Regions from separate parts of the Pseudomonas sp. F007 genome, predicted to be linked through region 1. Evidence: predicted binding sites of a transcription regulator. Region 1 holds the regulator's gene; each other region holds the start of a gene.
The links. Region 1 encodes sigma-54, which starts transcription at its own class of promoters, with help from an activator protein. Its sites were predicted from a motif close to ANTGGCATNNANNTTGCTNT; they were not measured.

Region 1 (6,778 bases):
TGGCCCACGAAAGGCTCGTCGTACATGAGGATCCCGGGATCCAGGGCAATCGCCCGGGCCAGTGCCACCCGACGCTTCATGCCGCCGGACAGCTCATCGGGCATCAGTTCGGTGGCACCGCGCAACCCCACGGCCTGCAGTTTCATCAGGACGATGTCGCGGATCATCTCGTCCGGCAGCTCGGTGTGCACCCGCAACGGGAACGCGACGTTCTCGAACACATCGAGATCGGTAAACAACGCGCCGCTCTGGAACAGCACCCCCATGTGCTTGCGCGCATCGAACAGGTCGCTGCGAGACAAGGTAGGCAAATTCTGACCGTTGACCCACACCTCGCCACTGGACGGGCGCAGTTGCGCGCCCATCAGGCGCAGCAGCGTGGTCTTTCCGCACCCCGAAGGCCCCATGATGCCGGTAACCTTACCGCGCGGGATGCGAATATCGACATTATTGAAAATGCTACGCGCGCCGCGCTTGAAGGACACTCCCTTCAGCTCGACCGCGTAGGCGTTATCGGCACTCATCTAAACTCCTTGCGATGCAAGCCTCTCACTCGGACGTCGTGACCTCGGGCGAGAGCACAAACATCCTGGGCAGGCCGAACTGGCGACGAACTATATCACTGCCGGTACAAAGCGCCCAAGGCCGAAGACCGCAGCATTCAGCTTCAATTAAGCTTAAAAACGCTTAATTGGAGGCTTGCCGTGACACAACTCGCACAAATCCGTGTCGAACTAGCGTGAGGGAATTGATCATAACCGCTATAATCGTCACCTTTTCCCAGGCTATTCGACTTCAGACATGAGCCAGCCCAGCGATCCGATTAAGTCGGCACAACGCACGATCCGCCTTGAGCTGGACGCCGTAAAAGGCTTGCTGGCCCATATCGACGCAAATTTCGTCCGCGCCTGCGAACTGATCCTGGCCAGCAAGGGCCGCGTGGTCGTGGTCGGCATGGGCAAGTCCGGGCACATCGGCAACAAGATCGCCGCCACCCTGGCCAGCACTGGCACTACGGCGTTTTTTGTCCACCCAGCCGAAGCCAGCCATGGCGACATGGGCATGATCACCCGCGACGACACCCTGCTGGCACTGTCGAATTCCGGCTCCACCCACGAAATCATCACCCTGCTGCCGCTGATCAAACGCATGGGCATCACCCTGATCAGCATGACCGGCAATCCGGATTCGCCCCTGGCGCGGGCCTCTGACGTCAACCTCAACGTGCACGTCGAGCATGAAGCCTGCCCCCTGAACCTGGCACCGACCTCCTCGACCACCGCCGCGCTGGTGATGGGCGACGCCCTGGCGGTCGCCCTGCTGGAAGCGCGTGGCTTCACTGCCGAGGACTTTGCCTTTTCACACCCGGGCGGCGCCCTGGGTCGACGCCTGCTGTTGAAAGTCGAAGATGTCATGCACGTCGGCGACAGCCTGCCGCACGTGCAGCGTGGCACCCCACTCAAAGACGCCTTGCTGGAAATGACCCACAAGGGCCTGGGCATGACAGTGATCCTGGAAGCCGACGGCAAGCTGGCCGGCATCTTCACCGACGGCGACTTGCGCCGCGCCCTCGATCGCTCGGTGGACTTGCGCCAGGCGACCATCGAAAGCGTCATGACGCCTCACGGCAAGACGGTCCGCGCCGAAATGCTCGCCGCCCAGGCCCTGAAAATCATGGAAGACAGCAAGATCAACGCGCTGGTCGTGGTTGACGATGAGGATTACCCGGTAGGCGCCTTGAACATGCATGACCTGCTGCGTGCGGGAGTGATGTAATGAGCGACGACCTGCTCGAGCGTGGCAAGCCAATCAAGCTGGCCGTCTTCGACGTCGACGGCGTGTTGACCGACGGCCGCCTGTATTTCCTCGAAGATGGCAGCGAATTCAAGACCTTCAACACACTCGATGGCCAAGGCATCAAAATGTTGATGGCCAATGGTGTAACAACTGCCATTATCAGCGGTCGAACGACGCCTGTGGTCGAGCGACGCGCGAAAAACCTCGGCATACCGCATCTGTATCAAGGTCGCGAGGACAAACTTGTGGTGCTCGACGAGCTTATCGCGCAACTGGACCTAAGCTATGAACAGGTTGCCTATCTGGGTGACGACCTGCCGGACCTGCCGGTGATTCGCCGCGTCGGCCTGGGCATGGCCGTTGCCAATGCGGCAGATTTTGTACGTGAACATGCCCATGGCACGACCCTGGCCCGAGGCGGCGAAGGCGCTGCACGCGAATTTTGTGAATTGATCCTGCGCGCCCAAGGCACCCTGGAAGCCGCCAACGCCGCGTACCTGTGAGTTATTTATGTTGAGCAAGAAGTTTCGAAATTTTCTGTTTTTCGGCGCCATTGCCGCGCTGTTCGCTGCGGTGGGTTACTGGAACATCAGCCCCGAGCGTTTTCTCGACAAGCCGGTGGCGGCCGTCAATGAAAGCGAGATCGACTACTACGCGATCAACGCTCACAGCGTGCAATTCCTGCCCGACGGCAAGCTGCAGTACGACATGACGTCGGACAAGCTCGAGCACGTCAAGGCCAGTGAAGTGACGCAACTGACCAACCCCGACCTCAAAATGTATCGCGGCACCGAGTTTCCGTGGCACGTGCAGAGCGAACGCGGCGAGGTCAATTCGGACGGCACCGAGGTCGAACTGATCGACTCGGTGCGCATTTCGCGCACCGATGAAAAGAACCGCCCGATGCTCATCACCAGCACCCGCATGACCGTATTCCCGGAGCAGCAATATGCGCAGACCCAGCAACCCGTTAAAATCGACGGTGCTGGCGGCGTATCGACTGGTACCGGCATGAAAGCGTATTTGAAAGAAAGCAGGATACACCTGCTATCGAACGTAAGAGGACAGTATGAGGCTCGTTAAAACCCTCCCTATTTTGCTCGGTCTGGGCGCAGCACTGGGAAGCGTGAGCGCCTGGGCCCTGCCGTCCGATAGCCAGCAACCTATCCGCATCCAGGCGGACGACGCTCAGCTTGATGACCGTAACGGCATCGCCACCTACAAGGGCGACGTGATCATCACCCAAGGTTCGATGAAGGTGACCGGCAATACCGTGACCATGACTCGCGCGCCGAATGGCGACATCGACGTCGTCACTTCGGTGGGCAACCTGGCCTACTTCGAACAGGTGCAAACCGCGGGCGATACCAAGCCGGTCCAGGGCTATGGCGTGACCATCCAGTACCACGCCCAGCAGAACCGTGTCGTGCTGATCGACCGCGCCAAAGTCATCGACAAGGACGGCAACATCACCCAGGGCGAGAAAATCGTCTACGACACCGAGAAGAAGCTCGCCAGCGCCGGTCGCGCCACGGGTAGCAAGGTCACCGAAGCACGCCCGCGGATCGACATGGTCATCCAGCCGAAAAAGAAAACCGACGAGCAGAAGGCCCCGTAAATGGCAACTCTGAAAGCCCAGCACCTGGCCAAGAGCTACAAGAGCCGCCAGGTCGTGCGTGACGTCAGCCTGTCCATCGACAGCGGCCAGATCGTCGGCCTACTCGGCCCGAACGGCGCCGGCAAGACCACCTGCTTCTACATGATCGTCGGCCTGGTGCAAGCCGATCAGGGTCGCGTGCTGATCGATGACCTGGACGTCAGCCACCAGCCCATGCACGGCCGTGCCCGGGCCGGTATCGGCTATCTGCCGCAAGAAGCGTCGATCTTCCGCAAACTGTCGGTCGCCGACAACATCATGGCCATTCTCGAAACCCGCAAGGAACTCGACAAGGCCGGCCGTCGCAAGGAGCTGGAAAGCCTGCTGCAGGAGTTCCACATCAACCACATTCGCGACAACCTCGGCATGAGCCTTTCCGGTGGTGAGCGGCGCCGTGTGGAAATCGCCCGCGCACTGGCCACCGCGCCGAAATTCATCCTGCTCGACGAGCCGTTCGCCGGTGTCGACCCGATTTCGGTCGGCGACATCAAGCAGATCATCCATCACCTCAAGGCCAAGGGCATCGGCGTATTGATCACCGACCACAACGTGCGCGAGACCCTGGATATCTGCGAAACTGCCTACATCGTCAATGACGGCCAATTGATTGCCGAAGGGGACGCCGAGACCATCCTGGCCAACGATCTCGTCAAGGAAGTGTACCTGGGTCACGAGTTCCGCCTGTAAGCGTCGAGGCGTCTGGATGCCGCCGGGGCGTAATGTCAATGAAACTATCTATCTTTTTATTGTCATGACGCTCTAGGCAAACACTTCAGTTTCGGGCATATAATTTGCTTAAGTTTGGCGCTCCGGCGCCCTGTAGTGGATGGCGCACGTGCGCCGGCGAATAAGGTGTTAAGCCCCAGCCATGAAACCATCGCTAGTCTTGAGAATGGGCCAGCAGCTGACGATGACACCGCAGCTGCAACAGGCCATCCGCCTGCTCCAATTGTCGACCCTGGACCTGCAACAGGAAATCCAGGAGGCCTTGGAATCCAATCCAATGCTCGAACGCCAGGAAGAAGGCGACGATTTCGATAACGCCGACCCGATGGCCGACAATATCGAGCAGAAACCCAACACCGACGTCCAGGAACCCTCCTATCAGGAAACCGCCCCCACGGTGGACAACCTCGAGGAAGGCGACTGGAACGAGCGCATTCCCAACGAACTGCCGGTCGACACCGCCTGGGAAGACGTTTACCAGACCAGCGCCAGCAGCCTGCCGAGCAACGATGACGACGAGTGGGATTTCACCACCCGCACTTCGGCCGGTGAGAGCCTGCAAAGCCACCTGCTCTGGCAACTGAACCTCGCCCCGATGTCCGATACCGATCGCCTGATCGGCGTGACCCTGATCGACTGCATCAACAACCAGGGCTACCTGGACGAAACCCTCGAGGAAATTCTCGAAGCCTTCGATCCGGAACTGGACATCGAGCTGGACGAAATCGAAGCCGTCCTGCACCGCATCCAGCAATTCGAGCCCGCCGGCATCGGTGCCCGCAACCTGGGCGAATGCCTGCTCCTGCAATTGCGCCAGTTGCCCGCCAAGACGCCATGGATTGCCGAAGCCAAGCGCCTGGTCACCGACTACATCGACCTGCTGGGCAGCCGCGACTACAGCCAGTTGATGCGCCGAATGAAGCTCAAGGAAGACGAGCTGCGCCAGGTCATCGAGCTGGTGCAGAGCCTCAACCCACGCCCGGGCTCGCAGATCGAGTCCAGCGAAGCCGAATACGTGGTGCCGGACGTGATCGTGCGCAAGGACAACGAGCGCTGGCTGGTCGAGCTGAATCAGGAGTCGGTGCCACGCCTGCGGGTCAACCCGCAATACGCCGGCTTTGTCCGCCGCGCCGACACCAGCGCCGACAACACCTTCATGCGCAATCAGTTGCAGGAAGCACGCTGGTTCATCAAGAGCCTGCAAAGCCGCAACGAAACCCTGATGAAGGTGGCCACGCAGATCGTCGAGCACCAGCGCGGCTTCCTCGAATACGGCGACGAAGCGATGAAACCCCTGGTCCTGCACGACATCGCCGAGGCGGTGGGCATGCACGAGTCGACCATCTCGCGGGTTACCACGCAGAAATTCATGCACACCCCGCGCGGTATTTATGAGCTGAAATACTTTTTCTCAAGTCATGTCAGCACCTCCGAAGGCGGCGAATGCTCGTCCACGGCGATCCGCGCGATCATCAAAAAACTGGTTGCCGCGGAAAATCAGAAAAAGCCGTTGAGTGACAGCAAGATCGCTGGTTTACTGGAGGCACAAGGCATTCAGGTGGCCCGCCGTACCGTCGCCAAGTACCGCGAATCCTTGGGGATCGCGCCTTCGAGCGAACGCAAGCGTTTGATGTAACGGGCCACGCCACCGCGTTCCAGGGTGTGTTCGAAATTGTTTCGGATGCACCCAGTGGCAGGCATCACAGCCTGCCGCCTTATGCACTGGCAACGAAGGAGAAGCTGTATGCAAGTCAACATCAGTGGACACCAACTGGAAGTTACCGAACCTCTGCGCACTTACATCGGCGAAAAACTCGACCGACTGGAAAGGCACTTCGACAAGATCACCAACGTGCAGGTCACGATGAATGTCGAGAAGCTGAAGCAGAAAATCGAAGCCACGCTGCATATCCCCGGCGGAGAAGTAGTTGCCAATGCCGAGCATGACGACATGTATGCCGCCATTGACCTGCTGACCGACAAGCTGGACCGTCAACTCAAAAAGCATAAGGAAAAGACCCAGAGCCTCCTCCAGGGCGCAACCGGTCGTTAACACCCCCATCCCATGATCCGACTTGAAAGCATCCTGACCCCCGGCCGTTCCCTGGTGAACGTGCCGGGAGGCAGTAAAAAGAAAGCCCTCGAGCAAATTGCCAACCTGATCGCCCGGGAAGTCCCGGATCTGGAGATGCAAGATGTCTTCGAGGCATTGATTGCCCGTGAAAAACTCGGCTCGACCGGTTTTGGCAACGGCATCGCCATTCCACACTGCCGTCTCAAGGGTTGCACTTCGCCCATCAGCGCGCTGATGCACCTTGACGCGCCTATTGATTTCGACGCCATCGATGGCGCCCCGGTCGACCTGCTGTTTGTCCTGCTGGTGCCCCAGGCGGCTACCGATGCGCACCTGGAACTGCTGCGCCAGATCGCCAGCATGTTGGACCGCAAGGAAGTGCGCGATCGCCTGCGCAGCGCCGACAGCAATCAAGCCTTGTACCAGGTCGTCCTGGACGAGCAGAACGGCCACTGATGATGCGCCTGATCATTGTCAGCGGACGCTCCGGCTCCGGCAAAAGTACTGCCCTCAACGTTCTCGAA
Region 2 (6,778 bases), on a different contig from region 1:
CGAAGACCAGCGCCAGCAGATCGGCTCTACCGCCGTGGTGGGCATCAGTCATCTGGGCCTGCATGGCGTGCTGGCGATCGCCAGTCGCGATCCGCAACACTACAAAAGTTCGGTCGGCACCCTGTTTCTCAGCTACATCGCTGAAGTGATGGGGCGCGTATTGCCACGGGTCAACAGCACCCTGCGCTCGGTACGCTGACCGTGGAACGACAACTGGACGCCTACTGCGAGCACCTGCGCAGTGAGCGTCAGGTGTCGCCCCATACGCTGCAGGCTTACCGCCGAGACCTGAACAAAGTCCTCGCGCATTGCGAAAAACAGCAGATCGCCAGCTGGAGCGCGTTGGACATCCAGCGCCTGCGCAGCCTGGTCGCACGCCTGCATGCCCAGGGCCAATCCTCACGCAGCCTGGCGCGCCTGCTCTCGGCCGTGCGCGGGCTCTACCATTACCTGAACCGCGAAGGCCTGTGCGATCACGATCCGGCCAACGGCCTGGCGCCGCCCAAGGGCGAACGACGACTGCCCAAAACCCTCGACACCGATCGCACCCTGCAACTGCTCGAGGGGGCGGTCGAGGATGACTTCCTGGCACGGCGCGACCAGGCCATTCTCGAGCTGTTCTACTCCTCGGGCCTGCGCCTGTCGGAGCTGACCGGTCTCAACCTGGAACAGCTCGACCTCGCCGATGGCCTGGTGCAAGTGCTCGGCAAGGGCAGCAAGACCCGCGTGCTGCCGATTGGCCGCAAGGCGCGCGAGGCGCTGCAGGCGTGGCTATCCCTACGCACAATGGCCAATCCGGCGGACGATGCAGTATTTATCAGCCAAAAAGGCCAGCGCCTGGGCCCGCGTGCGGTGCAGGCTCGGGTCAAGGCCGCCGGCGAACGCGAGCTGGGGCAAAACCTGCACCCGCACATGCTCCGGCACTCTTTCGCCAGTCACGTGCTGGAATCTTCCCAGGACCTGCGAGCCGTCCAGGAGTTGCTCGGCCACTCGGACATCAAGACCACGCAGATCTACACCCACCTGGACTTCCAGCACCTGGCCGCGGTCTACGACAATGCCCATCCACGGGCCAAACGCATCAAGGGCGACGAACAATGACCGTGCAACTGATCACCTTCGACCTCGACGACACCCTGTGGGATACCGCCCCGGTCATCGTCAGCGCGGAAGCCACCCTGCGTGAGTGGCTGGCCGAACACACCCCGGTACTTGGCGCCCTGCCGATCGAACACCTGTATGCGATTCGCGAACGGGTACTGAACCACGAGCCACAGCTCAAGCACCGCATCAGCGCGCTGCGCCGGCGTGTGCTGTTTCATGCCCTGGAAGAAGCCGGCTACGCCCACCAGCAGGCGAACGAACTGGCCGACCAGGCCTTTGAAGTGTTCCTGCACGCACGGCATCAACTGCAGATTTTCCCTGACGTGGCGCCCACCCTGGAAATCCTCGGCAACCGCTATGCACTCGGCGTGGTCACCAACGGCAATGCCGACGTGCGCCGCCTGGGGCTGGCGGACTACTTCAAGTTTGCCCTGTGCGCCGAAGACATCGGCATCGCCAAGCCCGATGCGCGGCTGTTCCACGAGGCCCTGCAACGCGGCGGCGCCAGTGCCGAAACGGCCGTGCATATCGGCGATCATCCCGGCGATGACATTGCCGGTGCCCAGCAGGCGGGATTACGCGCGATCTGGTTCAACCCGACGGGCAAGGTCTGGGAAGCGGAGCGCCTGCCGGATGCGCAGATTCGCAGCCTGACCGAGCTGCCGGCGCTGCTTGCCCGGTGGAACAGCGGCTCGGTCTGATCCGGGGTTTTTCTGCAGCCATGAAAAAGCCCGCAGCGACGGCGGGCTTTTTCAGCAAGCAAGGAGCTGTCCTTAGATAGGACGGCTGCCGTACTTGTTATCAGGCTTCTTTGGCGGATCAGCGACCACGTTGGCCTCGACTTCCTGAACCTTGCCACCTTTGGCCAGAAACTCTTCCATGGCACGGGCCAGAGCGTCACGCTCCTTGTTCTTGGCTTCGACACTCGGCAGCTCGTCTACCGACACCGCAGCCTTGGCCTTGCCCTTGGCGGTCGGGGCCGGCGCGTCATCACCGCCATCGTCGTCGGCAACGTCTTCGGCTGCCGCTTCAAGGCCTTCTTCGGTCTCGTCTTCGTCGCCTACTTCGAGGTCGTCGTTTTCCAGATCATCGTCGCTCATGTTCTACCTCATGACTTGCGAAAAGCAGATTAGTTATAGCCCAGCCTGATCGTCTGTCGACGACTGCCAGAAAAAATTCAACATCCACCGGTTACCGGTGGTGATGCCCCATCACCATGCAAGGTGGCGAGGACTTTACGAGCACCGCCGTGATCGCGGTGCTCGCCCAGATAAACACCTTGCCAGCTGCCTAACGCCAATCGGCCCGCCGTGATCGGCAAACTCAATTGACAGCCTAGCAAACTGGCCTTGAAGTGCGCCGGGAGGTCGTCCAGGCCTTCGTCGTCATGCTCATAGCCGGCTGTGCCTTGTGGGATCAGCCGATTGAAAAACCGCTCGAAGTCGCGACGTACCGCCGGATCGGCGTTCTCGTTGATGGTCAACGACGCCGAGGTATGCTGCAGCCACAAATGCAAAAGACCGACCCGGCATGCCTTGAGTTCAGGCAAGCCGGCGAGTAACTCGTCCGTCACCAGATGAAAGCCCCGGGGCCTCGCCCGCAGGGTAATCAGAGTCTGTTGCCACATACAGTTCTCCGCACGTTCGGGGCGCATTCTAGCGCGCTCTGGAAAAAAACAAAGACCCTAATATTCCTTCGTTGCTGTAAGCCATCGGCCCTACAAAAAGCTTGGCGATTATCGCCGGCAAAGGCCCGCGAAAAATCCTTTCAGCGCTACGTCGAGTGACAAATCCCGGACAAAAAAATGCCCGGCAAGCCGGGCAAGTTTTTTCTGGCGCCGGCTTACAGGTTGTAGCCACGCTCGTTGTGTTGAGCCAGGTCCAGGCCCACTGCTTCTTCCTCTTCGGTGACACGCAGACCCATGACGGCATCCAGCACCTTGAGGATGATGTAGGTCACGATACCGGTGTAGATCACCGTGAAGCCTACGCCTTTGCACTGAATCCATACTTGGGCGGCGATGTCGGTCACGGTGCCGAAACCACCCAGGGCAGGAGCGGCGAAAACACCGGTGAGGATCGCGCCGAGGATACCGCCGATACCGTGGACGCCGAAGGCGTCGAGGGAGTCGTCGTAACCCATTTTGCGTTTCAGGGTGGTGGCGCAGAAGAAGCACACCACGCCGGCCGACAGACCAATCACCAGAGCGCCCATCGGGCCCACGGTGCCTGCCGCTGGAGTAATGGCGACCAGGCCGGCTACCACGCCCGAGGCGATGCCCAGTGCGCTCGGCTTACCGTGAGTCAGCCATTCGGCCAGCATCCAGCCCAGGGCTGCAGCAGCGGTTGCGATCTGGGTGACCAGCATCGCCATGCCGGCAGTGCCGTTGGCCGCTGCGGCGGAACCAGCGTTGAAACCAAACCAGCCGACCCACAGCATGGCCGCGCCCATCAGGGTGTAACCCAGGTTGTGCGGCGCCATTGGCGTGGTCGGGAAGCCCTTACGCTTGCCCAGCACCAGGCAGCAGACCAGACCCGCGATACCGGCGTTGATGTGCACCACGGTGCCGCCGGCGAAGTCCAGCACGCCCCAGTCCCACATCAGGCCGCCGTTACCGGACCAGACCATGTGCGCGATCGGTGCATAGACCAGGGTGAACCAGATGCCCATGAAGATCAGCATCGCGGAGAACTTCATACGCTCGGCGAAGGCACCGACGATCAGCGCCGGGGTGATGATCGCGAAGGTCATCTGGAACGTGATGAAAACCGCCTCTGGGAACAGCGCCGCCGGGCCGGTCAGACTCGCTGGCGTGACACCGGCGAGGAACGCCTTGCCCATGCCACCGAAGAACGAGTTGAAGTTGACGACGCCCTGCTCCATGCCGGTGGTATCGAACGCGATGCTGTAGCCATAAATGACCCACAGGACGCTGATCAAGCCGGTAATGGCGAAGCACTGCATCATCACGGAAAGAACGTTTTTCGAACGCACCATGCCGGCGTAGAACAAGGCCAGGCCGGGAATGGTCATGAACAGCACGAGTGCTGTAGAGGTCAACATCCAGGCGGTGTCGCCGGAGTTGAGGACTGGGGCTGCCGCTTCGTCTGCCGCCATGGCCAGGCTGGGCATTACGATGGACAACAGGGCTCCTAGCCCTGCGAATTTACGCAGAGTCATATTGTTTTCTCCTGGGGCGTTGGGTTTGGGGCGGCTTAGATTGCGTCGGTATCGGTTTCGCCGGTACGGATGCGAATCGCCTGTTCCAGATTGACCACGAAGATCTTGCCGTCACCGATCTTGCCGGTGTTGGCCGCCTTGGTTATCGCCTCGATAACCCGGTCAAGATCCTTGTCGTCAATGGCGACATCGATCTTCACCTTGGGCAGGAAGTCGACCACGTATTCCGCGCCGCGATACAGCTCGGTGTGACCCTTCTGCCGACCGAAGCCCTTGACCTCAGTGACGGTAATGCCCTGCACGCCGATCTCCGACAACGACTCGCGTACGTCATCCAATTTGAACGGCTTGATGATGGCAGTGACTAGCTTCATGAAAACTCTCTCCCGAATAGGTGGACTTGCCCCAGGAAAACAAACCCGACTCAAGTCTAAGCGCAGTGCCTGGCTTTGTAACGCATCGTCGGCCATACCCGCCTGACCGACGCCAGTTAACCGCTGCCGGCGAAACTCCCCGCTTCGCCTGCCGCACTGCGTTCGTCACAGCGACTGCATCAGTGCAGGGGTCACAGTGGTCTTAGCAGAAAGCTTGCCATGTCCTGAAAAGTCCCTGATTTCAATCTCTTAACGGCCATCGCCAACAATTGTGGGGATTTCAAGCCGTCGATACGCACAATAACGGTGCGCCGACGAACGGCCAGATGCGCGAAAAGCGTGCGCGGACAAGGCGCCAATGGGCCACGAAGCTGCGTGTTACACTGGCCGCCAGCCGTTTTAAGGACCTCCCCCCATGCTTGCACCCAAAGACCTGCTCGACGCCCTCAGCGGCCACGCCTCCCGCCTGTTCAGCGGCGACACGCCGTTGCCGAAAAGCGAAATCGAAAGCCAGTTCAAGGCCCTGCTGCAAAGCGGCTTCAGCAAGCTGGACCTGGTAAGCCGGGAAGAGTTTGATAGCCAGATGGTGGTGTTGGCCCGCACCCGGGCGCGGCTCGAGAGCCTTGAGGCGAAAGTGGCCGAGCTCGAAGCCCGGCTCAACCCGAGCGCCGAGTAACCCGCCAGCCCGCAACATTCTGCGAACGTTTCGCGCCCCTGGCCGGGCGCTAAAACACCATCGCCCATCTACCCTTGAACAACCGCAGGAAGCGGCTCTCTCGTTCAAGGAATGATCATGTCCCTATCCATCGTCCACAGCCGCGCCCAGGTCGGTGTCGAGGCGCCTGCCGTTACGGTTGAAGTGCATCTGGCCAATGGCTTGCCGTCGCTGACCATGGTCGGCTTGCCCGAAGCGGCGGTGAAGGAAAGCAAGGACCGGGTGCGCAGCGCGATTATCAATTCCGGGCTGCAGTTTCCGGCGCGGCGCATCACCCTGAATCTCGCGCCCGCCGATCTACCCAAGGACGGCGGCCGGTTCGACCTGGCGATTGCCCTGGGTATTTTGTCCGCCAGCGTGCAAGTCCCGACCCTGACCCTGGATGACGTCGAGTGCCTGGGCGAACTGGCGTTGTCCGGCGAGGTGCGGGCGGTTCGCGGTGTGCTGCCGGCGGCGCTCGCGGCGCGTCAGGCCGGGCGTAGTCTAGTGGTGCCCTGGGCCAACGCCGAGGAAGCATGCCTGGCGTCCGGGTTGAAGGTCATTGCCGTGCATCATCTGCTCGAGGCGGTGGCGCATTTCAACGGCCACACGCCCATCGAACCCTACGCTTGCGACGGCTTGCTGCATGCCAGCAAACCCTATCCCGACCTCAGCGAAGTGCAAGGCCAGGTCGGCGCCAAGCGGGCCCTGCTGATCGCGGCGGCGGGCGCACACAACCTGTTGTTCTGCGGACCGCCAGGCACCGGGAAAACCCTGCTGGCCAGTCGTCTGCCGGGACTGCTGCCACCGCTGACCGAAAGCGAGGCCCTGGAAGTCGCGGCGATTCAGTCAGTGGCCAGTTGTGTGCCCTTGAGCCACTGGCCGCAACGGCCTTTCAGGCAACCCCATCATTCGGCATCCGGCCCGGCGCTGGTGGGCGGCAGTTCGAAACCGCAGCCGGGGGAAATCACCCTGGCCCATCACGGGGTGCTGTTCCTAGACGAGCTTCCGGAGTTCGATCGCAAGGTCCTGGAAGTCCTTCGCGAACCGATGGAATCAGGGCACATCGTGATAGCCCGGGCGCGGGACCGCGTGCGCTTCCCGGCGCGCTTCCAGTTGGTCGCGGCGATGAACCCCTGCCCCTGCGGCTATCTCGGCGAGCCTAGTGGTCGCTGCTCCTGCACCCCGGACATGGTCCAGCGCTACCGCAACAAACTCTCCGGGCCTTTACTCGACCGCATCGATTTGCACCTGACCGTCGCCCGCGAGGCGACGGCGCTCAATCCCGCCGTTGCACCCAGCGACAGCAGCGCCAGCGCCGCCGAACGGGTCGCCCACGCCCGCGACATACAACATCAGCGCCAGGGCTGCGCCAACGCCTTCCTCGATCTGCCGGGCCTGAAAAACCACTGCCAGTTATCCACAG
Region 3 (6,778 bases), on a different contig from region 1:
TGATCCCGAACAGGTTGTGGCTGCTGTTGCCGTCGGCCTGGCGCATGACCGATTTGCCGTAGCCGGTTTCCAGCGCAGCCTGGGCCACCAGGTAGCGCGGGTCGACGCCGATGCGGTCGGCGGCCTGCTTGGCCATGGGCAGCATGGTGTCGATGAATTCGCTTGGCGAGCTGAAGGATTTTTTCGCCGGTGCCAGCGGCGGCTGGGCCATGGCTCGGCCATAGACCTGCAGGCGACCGCGCTCGGCGGAATAACTTTGTGCCGGCAGCCAGTCGCCTTTCACCAGCGCATTGCCTTCGCTGGTGGCGCGGGTTGGCAGCGTGGTGGTGGCGTTGCTTGCGGCAGCCCCCGAGGCCGACGGCACCAGCCCGGCCAACAGACGATCCGCCAGCTTCGGCGGCAAGGCCAGGCGGCGCTGGTTGATCAGCGCCATGTCGTTGCTGTGCCCGCCACCCTCGCCTGCCCCTTGCGGCGCGTGGACCGAACGCGAGGCCCACAACGGACGCTGGCCGTTGAGGCGCGACAGCGGCCCATCGGTGGCGGTGGTGCCGGCGGCAATTGGCGTCTGCACCGCCGCCTTGGCCGCTTCCTGCTTGGCCGCCGACAACTCGGCTGCCTCGCCCGGAGCCAGCGGTTTGTTTTTCGACATCTGCCGCATCAGCACATCGGCCAGGCCAATGCCGCCACCCTCGCGGGACATCGAGACCGCCAGTTGCTGGTCGTACATTTCCTGGTACTGCTTGGCCGCGGCGGTATTCAGCGGGTTGTCCTGGCCCAGGGCTTCGGTGGCCGAGCGCATCGACTTGAGCATCTCGTTGAGGAACAGCGATTCGAATTCCTGCGCCACCTTGCGCATGTTGCCGTCGCTGTTCTTGTCGCCGACCTTGAGCTGGTTAAGCCGGTTGAGGTCCGAGTAGGAACCCGAATCGCTGCTGCTGACCAGCCCGCTCTTGCGCATGTCCATGGCCGCTACCTCAAATCACGATCAGGTCGGCTTGCAGGGCGCCGGCCTGTTTCAAAGCTTCGAGGATCGCCATCAGGTCACCCGGTGCCGCGCCGACCTGGTTCACCGCACGCACGATCTCGTCCAGCGTGGTGCCCGGGCCGAACTTGAACATCGGCTTGGCTTCCTGCTGCGCGTTGACGTTGGAGCGCGGGACCACCGCCGTCTGGCCGTTGGAGAAAGCCCCCGGCTGGCTGACGATCGGGTCTTCGGTGATGGTCACGGTCAGGCTGCCGTGGGTCACTGCCGCCGGCGAGACCTTGACGTTCTGGCCGATGACGATCGTGCCAGTGCGCGAGTTGATGATGACCTTGGCCACCGCCTGGCCCGGATCGATTTCGAGGTTTTCTAGGATCGACAGGTAATCGACACGCTGGCTCGGATCCAGCGGCGCGGTGACCCGGATCGAGCCGCCATCGATCGCCTGGGCCACGCCAGGGCCAAGCATGTTGTTGATCTTGTCGACGATGCGCTTGGCGGTGGTGAAGTCGGAACGGTTGAGGTTCAGGGTCAGGCTGTTGCCCTGGTTGAAACCGCTCGGCACCGCACGCTCCACCGAGGCGCCGCCGGGAATACGTCCGGCCGAGGGCACGTTGACGGTGATCTTCGAACCGTCGCGACCTTCGGCGTCGAAACCGCCGACCACCAGGTTGCCCTGGGCGACCGCGTAGACGTTGCCGTCGATACCCTTGAGCGGGGTCAGCAACAGGGTGCCGCCACGCAGGCTCTTGGAGTTACCGATGGAGGACACGGTGATGTCGACCTGCTGACCCGGCTTGGCGAACGGCGGCAGGTCGGCACTGATCGATACGGCGGCGACGTTTTTCAACTGCACGTTGCCCGAACCCGGCGGCACCTTGATGCCGAACTGCGAGAGCATGTTGTTGAAGGTCTGCAGGGTGAACGGGGTCTGGGTGGTCTGGTCACCCGTGCCGTTGAGGCCGACCACCAGGCCGTAGCCGATCAATTGGTTGGAACGCACGCCTGAAATACTGGCGATGTCCTTCAGTCGCTCGGCCTGCGCGCCGAGGGAGGTGGACAGCAACAACACAGCCGCCATCAGGTGCTTGAAATTCAGCATGGGGATAGTCATCACCTAGAAAGGGAACAGCGGACTTAAGAAGAAACGATCGAACCAGCCCGGCTGGCTGGCATCGGCAAACGAGCCGGTCCCCGAGTAGGTGATGCGGGCATCGGCAACCCGGGTCGAGGACACGGTGTTGTCGGTGGAAATATCGTCGGCGCGCACCAGCCCGGCAATCCGTACCAGTTCGTCGCCGGTGTTGAGGGTCATCCACTTCTCGCCACGCACGGCAATGATGCCGTTGGGCAACACGTCGGCCACGGTCACGGTGATCGAACCGGTCAGGCTGTTGCCCTGCCCGGCCTTGGCGTCGCCCTTGGTCGCGCGGTCGCCGCTGTAGCCGGCTTCCAGGCTCAGGTCGCCACTGCCGAACGGGTTATTGGTATTGGGCACGCTGCCGAACAGCGAGGTCAGGCCGATGTCGGCCTTGCTGGTCTTGCCCACTTGCGAGTTGGCGTTTTTGCTGGCCTGGGTTTTTTCATTCAGGGTGATGGTGATGATGTCACCGACCCGGAATGCCTTGCGGTCGCTGTACAGGTTCTGTTCGAAACCGGCCTGGTAGATCGAGCCGTTGTTGGCGGCGGCCGGCAACGGCGTGCGTGGCAACACCGGGGCGTAGTAAGGGTCATTGGGTTTCGGCGTCGGCCCGACGCAGCCCGCCAACGCGGCGATCCCACTCAATGCGAGAACAGATACAAAGCGATTCATGACCCTAACCTCACGGTATTGCAGGCGACCCCGAGGCCGCCCCTTGGACTTGATTACAGATTCTGCGTGACGAACGAGAGCATCTGGTCGGCGGTGGAGATCACCTTGGAGTTCATCTCGTAGGCGCGCTGGGTGGTGATCATGTTGACCATCTCCTCGACCGTGCTCACGTTGGATGTTTCCAGGGTGCTCTGCAGGGTGGTGCCGAAACCGTTGAGGCCCGGGGTGCCGATCTGCGGCGCGCCGCTGGCGGCGGTTTCCAGGAACAGGTTGTTGCCGGTGGCCTGCAGGCCGGCCGGGTTGATGAAGTCGGCGGTCTGCAGGTTGCCGATCACCTGGGCGGCCGGGTTGCCGGCGATGGTGATCGACACGGTGCCGTCGCGGCCCACGGTGAAGGTCTGGGCTTCGGCAGGAATGACAATCGCCGGCTCCAGCGCATAACCGCTGGCGGTGACGATCTGGCCGTTGGAGTCCAGGTGGAAGGTGCCGTCACGGGTGTAGGACGTGGTGCCATCCGGCTGCAGAACCTGGAAGAAACCCCGGCCGTCGATGGCCATGTCCAGCGGCTGCTCGGTGGTCTGCAGGCTACCGGCGGTGAAGTTCTTCTGAGTGCCGACAATGCGCACACCGGTACCCAGTTGCAGGCCCGACGGCAGTTCGCTGTCCTGGGTCGACTGGGCGCCTGGCTGGCGTTTGATCTGATAGAGCAAGTCCTGGAATTCGGCGCGATCACGCTTGAAACCCGTGGTCGAGACGTTGGCCAGGTTGTTGGAAATGGTGGTCAGGTTGGTGTCCTGGGCGGACAGGCCTGTCTTGGCAACCCAAAGAGCCGGAAGCATTCGATTCTCCTCGTGCGCCTGTTTTACGGCGCGACGTTCTGATAATTAGCTGATCTGCAAGACCCGAGCCATGGCCTGGTCGTCTTCTTTGGCGGTATTCATCATCTTTACGTGCAGCTCGAACTGCTTGGCCAGGGCCAGCACCGAGGTCATTTCTTCCACCGCGTTGACGTTGCTCGACTCGAGGAAACCCGACACCAGTTGCACGTTGGCATCGGCCGGCGCCGGTTGGCCGTCCTTGGTGTGGATCGAACCGTCGAGGCCCTTGGTCATGTTCTTCAGGTCCGGGTTGACCAGCTTGATCCGGTCGACCTCGGCCATCACACGCGGGCCTTCGCCCATGGCGCGGATGCTGATGGTGCCGTCCTGGCCGACTTCGACCTTCTGCTCCGGCGGCACGGCGATCGGTCCGCCGTTGCCCATCACCGGCATGCCGTTGCCGGCGCGCAATACGCCGAGGGCATCGATGTTCAGGCTACCGGTGCGCACGTAGCTTTCCTTGCCGTCAGGGTTCTGCACGGCGATCCAGCCATTGCCACTGACCGCCACGTCGAGGTCACGCCCGGTTTCCACCAGCGAGCCAGGGCTGAAATCGGTGCCGGGACGTTCGGACATCGCGAAGGCCCGCGCCGGAAAGCTGTCGCCAAACACCGGCATCGAGCGCGCCTGCTCCAGGTCTTTCTGGAAGCCATTGGTGGAGATGTTCGCCAGGTTGTTGGCATGGGCCTTTTGCGCCGCCGCGTTCTGGCTGGCGCCGGTCATGGCCACATATAGGTACTTGTCCACAGTCGTTCCTCTGCATGCCGGACGATTGCCGCCCACTGCTGTACTGCACTGGCTTTAGCAATTTGCAGACCAACTTGCGCGCAGCCGCACCAAGTCCTGTAAACACAGGACTTATCGGTGATTGAAGGAAGAGGAAGCGGTAGGAAGAAGACGAAAAACCGGCGCGCCGCTGCCGCTTGGCGGCAAGCCGGCGCAGCGCGCGACTACCAGCCCTTGACCCCGCTCATGTCCGGCAGCTTGTGGGCGATGCCCTTGTGGCAATCGATGCAGGTGGCCTCGCCGCTGGCCAGCGAGGTGGAGTGCATACTCGAGGCCCGCTTGCTCTGGCGGGTGAAATCCATGAATTCGAAGTTGTGGCAGTTGCGGCACTCGCGCGAATCGTTGGCCTTGAGCCGCGCCCATTCGTGCTCCGCCAGTTCGCGGCGCATGCCGAGGAATTTGTCGCGAGTGCTGATGGTGCCGAAGAGCTTGCCCCAGACCTCCTTGGACGCCTGCATCTTGCGCGCGATCTTGTGGGTCCACTCGTGCGGCACATGGCAATCCGGGCAGGTGGCACGCACACCGGAGCGGTTGGTGTAGTGGATGGTGTCCTGCAATTCGACATAGACGTTGTCGCGCATCTCGTGACAGGAAATGCAGAACTTCTCGGTGTTGGTCGCCTCCAGCGCGGTGTTGAAACCGCCCCAGAAAATCACCCCGGCGATGAATCCGCCGAGGGTCAGGAAGCCCAGGCTGTAGTGCACACTGGGTCGACGCAAGACTTGCCAGTAATCCTTGAGCAGCGCCAGCAATGACTTCATGTCCGCTCCTCAGGGCTTCTGTTTGTCGGTGATTTCGTCTTGCAGCACCTGGTCGATGTTCTTGAAGCTGTTGTTGACCAGAGGCTTGACGTCTTTTTGCGGCACATGGCACTGCACGCAGAAGTAGCGCCGTGGTGACACCGCCGCCAGCGGCTGGCCGTCGCGATCCATGTAGTGGGTGATGCTGATCATCGGCGCCTGGGTCCGCGCGCTGTTGGCGCGGCTGTGACAGGTCAGGCACTTATTGCTGTTGGTATCGATGTGATAACCGCGGATGCTGTGGGGAATGGTCGGCGGTTGCTCGGGGTAATTGCGCTCGCGCTTGAGGTCCTTGTTCTCATCCTCGGCCAGCGGCGGCGCGGGCATGTCCTGGGTCAGGGTGCCAGCGCTGCGGCGGCCATCCGGCGCCGGTGCATCCAGCGGATACCCGGGCTCTGCGGCAAACGCCAGCGGCATCCAGATCAACAGCGCGGCGAGCAAGGACAGCAGGGGATTGTTCATCAAAGCGCTCCTCAGGCCGTCTTGATCAGTTCGATGCGCACCGCGCACTTCTTGTAATCCGTCTGCTTGGAGATCGGATCGGTGGCATCGAGCGTGACTTTGTTGATCAGCTTGTTGGCATCGAAGAACGGCACGAACACCAGCCCTTCCGGCGGCTTGTTGCGGCCTCGGGTTTCGATCCGTGCACGCATTTCGCCGCGCCGACTGATGATCTTCACCTCGCTGCCGCGCCGCGCATTCAGCGCCTTGGCGTCGGCCGGATGCATGTAGACCAGGGCATCGGGCACTGCCTTGTACAGCTCTTCGACGCGCTGGGTCATACTGCCGGTGTGCCAATGCTCGAGGACCCGACCGGTACTCAGCCAGAACGGGAAGTCCTTGTCCGGTGCTTCGGCGGGCGGCTCGTAAGGCAGGGCAAAGATGATCGCCTTCTTGTCCGGGTAGCCGTAGAACTGCACGCCACTGCCCTTCTCCACGTAAGGGTCGTAGCCCTCGCGAAAGCGCCAGCGGGTTTCCTTGCCGTCCACCACTGGCCAGCGCAGGCCGCGCTCGCTGTGATACAGGTCGAACGGCGCGAGGTCATGGCCGTGGCCGCGACCGAATTGCGCGTATTCCTCGAACAGGCCTTTTTGCAGGTAGAAGCCGAAGTCCTTGGCTTCGTGGTTCTGGAAGTCGGCGCTCAGTTGCTCGTTGGGGAACTGGTCGACGTTGCCATTCTTGAACAGCACCTCGAACAGGGTCTTGCCCTTGTATTGCGGGGCACTGGCGAGCAATTCGGCCGGCCACACTTCATCGGTGGTGAAGCGTTTGGAAAACTCCACCAGTTGCCACAGGTCGGATTTGGCATCCCCCGGCGCGGTCACCAACTGATGCCAGAACTGGGTGCGGCGCTCGGCGTTGCCGTAGGCACCCTCCTTCTCGACCCACATCGCCGTCGGCAGGATCAGGTCGGCGGCCTGTGCGGAAACCGTCGGATAGACGTCGGAAACGATCACGAAGTTTTGCGGATTACGCCAGCCGGGCAAGGTTTCCTGCATCAGGTTCGGACCGGCCTGCA

Region 2: a site for sigma-54 is predicted at 4,861-4,880, ahead of glnK (P-II family nitrogen regulator). Genes of this name have one in related genera too.
Region 3: a site for sigma-54 is predicted at 4,475-4,494, ahead of ACZYR5_RS18600 (flagellar basal body rod protein FlgF). Genes of this name have one in related genera too.

What each region holds. Positions count from the first base shown of each region.
Region 1 is NZ_JBVATA010000006.1:460,615-467,392, forward strand. Features, by position in the region: gene ACZYR5_RS17565 (ATP-binding cassette domain-containing protein) at 1-524, opposite strand, end outside; gene ACZYR5_RS17570 (KpsF/GutQ family sugar-phosphate isomerase) at 802-1,776, shown strand; gene ACZYR5_RS17575 (KdsC family phosphatase) at 1,776-2,300, shown strand; gene lptC (LPS export ABC transporter periplasmic protein LptC) at 2,308-2,880, shown strand; gene lptA (lipopolysaccharide transport periplasmic protein LptA) at 2,867-3,415, shown strand; gene lptB (LPS export ABC transporter ATP-binding protein) at 3,416-4,141, shown strand; gene ACZYR5_RS17595 (RNA polymerase factor sigma-54) at 4,323-5,816, shown strand; gene hpf (ribosome hibernation-promoting factor, HPF/YfiA family) at 5,925-6,233, shown strand; gene ptsN (PTS IIA-like nitrogen regulatory protein PtsN) at 6,246-6,710, shown strand; gene rapZ (RNase adapter RapZ) at 6,713-6,778, shown strand, end outside.
Region 2 is NZ_JBVATA010000002.1:306,172-312,949, reverse strand. Features, by position in the region: gene ACZYR5_RS05600 (DUF484 family protein) at 1-199, shown strand, start outside; gene xerC (tyrosine recombinase XerC) at 202-1,101, shown strand; gene ACZYR5_RS05590 (HAD family hydrolase) at 1,098-1,805, shown strand; gene sutA (transcriptional regulator SutA) at 1,878-2,204, opposite strand; gene ACZYR5_RS05580 (secondary thiamine-phosphate synthase enzyme YjbQ) at 2,282-2,731, opposite strand; gene ACZYR5_RS05575 (ammonium transporter) at 2,947-4,284, opposite strand; gene glnK (P-II family nitrogen regulator) at 4,320-4,658, opposite strand; gene ACZYR5_RS05565 (accessory factor UbiK family protein) at 5,074-5,334, shown strand; gene ACZYR5_RS05560 (YifB family Mg chelatase-like AAA ATPase) at 5,452-6,778, shown strand, end outside.
Region 3 is NZ_JBVATA010000007.1:163,535-170,312, reverse strand. Features, by position in the region: gene flgJ (flagellar assembly peptidoglycan hydrolase FlgJ) at 1-964, opposite strand, end outside; gene ACZYR5_RS18615 (flagellar basal body P-ring protein FlgI) at 975-2,084, opposite strand; gene flgH (flagellar basal body L-ring protein FlgH) at 2,100-2,795, opposite strand; gene flgG (flagellar basal-body rod protein FlgG) at 2,849-3,634, opposite strand; gene ACZYR5_RS18600 (flagellar basal body rod protein FlgF) at 3,680-4,420, opposite strand; gene ACZYR5_RS18595 (cytochrome c3 family protein) at 4,624-5,220, opposite strand; gene ACZYR5_RS18590 (nitrate reductase cytochrome c-type subunit) at 5,230-5,721, opposite strand; gene napA (nitrate reductase catalytic subunit NapA) at 5,733-6,778, opposite strand, start outside.